DNA from 2 places in the Metabacillus mesotrionivorans genome. Region 1 is predicted to be linked to the other one. Evidence: riboswitches for the same ligand, from Rfam matches in the RefSeq annotation. Region 1 holds a riboswitch; the other holds the start of a gene.
What was found. Region 1 has a riboswitch for cyclic di-GMP ahead of ACTSEZ_RS10060 (methyl-accepting chemotaxis protein). Riboswitches for the same ligand answer to the same signal wherever they lie in the genome.
Positions count from the first base shown of each region.

Region 2: another riboswitch for cyclic di-GMP. It lies ahead of ACTSEZ_RS18670 (anti-repressor SinI family protein); the one in region 1 lies ahead of ACTSEZ_RS10060 (methyl-accepting chemotaxis protein).

Region 1 covers NZ_JBQMFF010000003.1:14,745-17,197, forward strand. Annotated here, with positions in the region: gene ACTSEZ_RS10060 (methyl-accepting chemotaxis protein) at 1-1,095, opposite strand, end outside; cyclic di-GMP riboswitch class II at 1,159-1,243, opposite strand; gene ACTSEZ_RS10065 (peptidyl-alpha-hydroxyglycine alpha-amidating lyase family protein) at 1,326-2,399, opposite strand.
Region 2 covers NZ_JBQMFF010000010.1:26,841-29,293, reverse strand. Annotated here, with positions in the region: gene ACTSEZ_RS18685 (DUF5658 family protein) at 92-373, shown strand; gene ACTSEZ_RS18680 (hypothetical protein) at 388-585, shown strand; gene ACTSEZ_RS18675 (helix-turn-helix domain-containing protein) at 641-970, opposite strand; gene ACTSEZ_RS18670 (anti-repressor SinI family protein) at 1,068-1,199, opposite strand; cyclic di-GMP riboswitch class I at 1,231-1,317, opposite strand; gene ACTSEZ_RS18665 (YqhG family protein) at 1,614-2,408, opposite strand; gene ACTSEZ_RS18660 (DEAD/DEAH box helicase) at 2,412-2,453, opposite strand, start outside.

The DNA.
Region 1 (2,453 bases):
AGAGGATTGTATGGCGTCCATTTGCACAACCGCTTTTTTTACTAGAATATTTCCTTCTGATGCCTGCTTTGCAGCTGTCTGTGATTCTTTTGAAACCTCAGCTGAGGATTCAGCAATCTGAAGGACTCCGCCTGCCATCTCTTCCATGGAGAGAACTGAGCGATTGGCACTTTCAGATGAAGTGGTGGCATCTTCTGCTATCCCCTGGATGGTCGCTGTCACCTGCAGGGCAGAGGCAGAAGACTGTTCTGCCGAAGCATCAAGCTGCTGGGAAGCTGCAGCAACCTGGCTTGAGGTTTCTGAAACCCGCTGCATAAACGCCTTTAAATTCACTGTCATCGCATTGGAAGCAAGAATCAGGCGGCCAATCTCATCCTGTGATTTCGTCTGGATCATGTCGCCGTTAAGGTCTCCTTCTGAAATAGTCTCAAGCCTGTTCACAATAAGTGCGGCAGCTCTTGAAATTCCGCCGGCACTGATCAGGCCGACAATGAGCGCTGCAGCAAATGCGAGCACGGATGCAACAATAATAATAAGTTCTGATTGGGAGCCAGTTTGAAGCGCCTCTGATGTTTGGTCCTTTGTAATGCTGTTTTGTATTTCTACAACATCAGACCAAGCATCAATGGCCTCCTGGCTGTATGGAAGGCATTTTTCCTCCATCAGCTGAATGGCCTCATCCTTTTGTCCGCTGTCGTACAATGGGATGATTTCTTCCACAACAAGCTTTCTCCACTTGATGGTTTTTTCATCGGCCTCTGTCAGAGCGGACTCTACTTCTTTGGAAATCTCCCCGTTTTTAATCGCCTCGTGGAGGACTTTTTCCTTTTCTATCGCCTGTTCTGTTTCTTCTAAAAATTGCTCTTTAAACTCATCCCGGTCAAACAAAATATAATCCCGCGCAATCTTCGCACGGTTTGCCACGCTGAATGTCATCGAATTTGCAGATTCCAAAAACGCAAGGTCGTTCTCTGTAATCTCCTCTACGTCTCCTGAAATCCGGTTGATTGTCACATAGCTGAACACGGCAATAATAACCAGCAGCATTAAGACAATGGCATAGCTCATTAAGATTTTCCATTTAATGCTTTTCATCTTTTCCTCCCCATGCGGAATCTCTTTCTGGTCATACGGCACAGCGCCGTCATGATCAGTCCTGTTCTTAATGGCCGGTTGCGCTACTTGCTCCTGATTGTCCAAGCGCCCATATATAGACAATCCATCACTGCATTCCAATTTTTTTATCACCATTATTATCGGACTGATTAATCATCACTTTAAGAGCTGCTTCTGGAAGGGGAAAAAATATTTTTGTGAGGAAGAAATCAGTTTTTACTAAAAGCCTGAATCCGTCTGTTTTTCAGTTCAGCCACATAGATTGTTCCATTCTTATCCACTGCAATATCATGAGGAATTTTCATCTGGCCTTCTTTACTGCCCCATGTGCCGAATCGCTCAAGTATTGTTCCTTGTTTGTCTAAGACAATGACCTGGCTTGTAACGTTTCCTTCTGCGCCGTCAAGGGAATCGCCGCCGTCCACAACGTAAATGTTTCCGTCCCTCGCCGCTTCTACACCAAACGGCCTGCCAATCTCCGGCATGTCCCAGCGGTCAAGATACTGTCCATTTTTATCAAATACCTGTATGCGTGCATTGCTGCGGTCTGCGACATAGATTCTGCCTTCGCTGTCGCTGCTTATTCCGTGCGGCAAGTTGAATTCTCCCGGCTGGTCTCCATGCTGATTAATCTGCCATTCCAGTTTTCCTTCACTATCAAATTTCGCTATTCTCCGGTTTCTGTAGCCGTCTGAGACAGCGAATGAACCGTCATCCATGACTGTTACATCTGTAGGACGCGCAAATGTGTATTCATCCATGAAAACAGGAAAGTTTGGAAGCAGATTTCGAATGCGGAGGCTCCATTCCATACCCGTCCGGTACTCACTCCCAAATGATTGCATAAGCTTCCCCTCTGGACTCAATTTAAAAACCTTGTTCAAAGAAACGTCTGTCACCCAGATATTATCCTCGCTGTCGATTTCAAGACCATGCGGAGATTTAAACATGCCTTCTCCCAAAGTTCTTTTAACCTTTTTTGTTTTTCCGTCCAAAACGACAATCGTTGGTTCTTTAATAAAATCTTTTCCGCTGTACTCTCCGCTTGCTCTGTGAAAATAGTAAATATCCCCTTCAGAGTTCACCGCCACACCGCTTGCTTCACCAGCCCTGCTTTTCTCTTCAGGCGTTTTCGGCCAAAGGACTTCAGCCGAGTATGTTTTTGTTCCTGTTATTTCAACCGGCTTTTCTTTAAAAATAATTTCTGATCCTCCCTGGCTGAACCATACGATTAATCCTGTGATGCTGAGTGCTGCCAAAAGAAGAGTTTTTATTTTATTCATGCTTTATTCCTCCAATAAACCTAGATAATGATGACTCTGCCTATCGTAAAGGAA
Region 2 (2,453 bases), on a different contig from region 1:
AGAGGTATATACTTTTAGTAGACGGATTAAGTTTGCTTTTTTGTTCTTTATTAAGAATAAAGGCGGAAATGTGTTGAAGGCACTCTTTTTGATGTTAGCAGCTTTAAATAGTATGGACGCAGCATTGACCCTTGCCGGTCTGCACCTTGAGCTGATTACAGAAGCCAATCCTGTTATGAGGATTCTGTATGAGATGCATCCTGCGGCATTTACATGTACTAAGCTGTCATTTTCGTTATTTCTGCTTTTGTTTGTATTCACGGGGCGTGTACCGTCATCACCGACAATTAAAGTCCTTTCAATTGCCGCTGCATTTCTGTATTCAGCTGTTCTTTTGGCTCATTTGTACTGGATCCGGCTGCTGATTGGATGAAAAGGGGAAAAGCGATGTATAAAAAACTTTGCAGTCAGTGCTATCAGCCATCTTTCAGCAGTAGCAAAACAAATCAGTGGATTTGTCCTGTCTGCTCGAATGATATTACCTCCCATAAAGCGATACAGGCTGTTCACGCTGTAAAGAAAATACCGCTGTCAGCCTATCAGCCAATAAGGGCCACGACTTACGGATTTGACAGAAAAGGATAGCTGCATGAAAACAGCACCATACAAAAGGGTCCAGAAGACCTTTTGTATGGTGCTGTTATTTTTCCTGATTCATTTTCCAGCGGTTGAATTCCAGAAACTCTCTGAACTGATCCTTGGTAACACCTGAATCCATTGCCTCTTTGACCAGGTTTGCCCAATCATGATCAAGGTTAGCCTGTTTCGTGTTCTGCTCCTCAAGAATAAGTGTATTCATCGAGACCCCGAGGACAGTAGAGACCTTTTCAAGAAATTGAACAGAAGGATTTGACTGCAGGTTCCGTTCGATTGAGCTTAAATATGATTTGGCAACTCCGGCCCGATCGGCAAGCTCTGATAGTGACAGTCCCCGCTCTTTGCGGTATTTTCGTATGCGTTCACCAATCATATAATCACCTTCCCAGAGGTATTATAGCATATAGCGAAGGGGTTGTTATATATATAGAACGAATTTACGAAAAAAAATTACGTCATGCAGGAGATTGTCAACTTTTAACTGTTTGCGTTTTCAAAAACTCTCTGATTTCTTCTTTGCTGATTCCCATTTCCAAGGCTGACAGAATTAACTCTTTCCATTCCTGATCCAGCATTTGAACATCCTGCATTAACACTTCCATTGTAACTCCTCCTAAAATACGCGATAGTATTTCAGGCAGTCCAGCCATCATAGCTCCGGAGAACCGTAGACCTGTGACTTTGCGTCCCGGCTTTTCAGCAGGTTTGCCTTTGTCTGATTATGTGCAACTCTGACACTGCATCAATAACAAAGTATTTCTTTTGTCACTTCTTGCTGTCTATCTAATTTACTACTATTATAAAATTTTATTTTCACTGATTGTGCTGAAATATGTCGATAGAAAAAAATATTTTCATTTTTTTCAAAAAAATACTAATAATTAGAAGTATATTCCTTTTATGTGGGTATTTTGGCTTGATTCACCTGTTTTCTTCGACAGCCATTCTTCGGCAAAAATAAAAAGGCAAAAAATGATTTTCTGACACTAAAATCATTTTTTGCGTAAATTTTGACATTAAGCGAGGGCAGTCCGGGATAAGTAGAATAAACCGCCGTTTGTAATCGAGACATGAATGTGAGGATCATACAGCTCTTTTAAGGCTTCTTTTTCAAGATGGTAAGATTCCGGCTTTACTTCAAGATCTTCGTAAAAGTGGCTTAACAGCATCATGTCCGAATTCCAGCGCTGTCTTGCATCATCTGCCCAGGAGTGGTCGTCCTGTTCAAATTTAGCTTGTATATAATTCTGAATCCGAACAAGGCCGCTTTGTACTTTGATCATTGGTGATGTTGTAAAACACAAATCAGGAATTCTCGGAGTAAGGGCCATGTTTTCCAGATAATCTTGAAAATCTTCTATGATTGCTCCGCTGATCAGGTGAAGTCCGATTGAATAGAGATGATCTTTTTTCTTGTCGCTCTGATAGGATACCATGACATTCACACCGAGCCATGGATGCAGGGACTGGGAGCTTCCTGTATTTGGCGGGTTTTCATATAGGCGGATATGGCCTCCGAATTTTTGGGCAGTCCGGAAAATCTGATGCAGTCTTGGTGCTCCAAAGTGCATGATTTCCCCTTTCAAATCAGCCGGGGCCCGTTTGGCATCTGTTATTAAAGTCAGCTGCATCGGATTTGGCACGCCGCCTGTTTTCTCTAGATATGTCCAGTAAAACGGCCTGTTCATCAATTCTTTATCCATGTCCACTGTCAGCTGGATCGTCATATAGCCAGGCTGTTTTTCTGTAATGTCGCATGAATTGGCCGTGAAAAAGGTTTCAAGAAACTCGCTGATCTGCTGCTGCTGCATCGTTTATCCCTCCATTCTCTGTTTTGTGTGTTCCTGTTCTGCAGA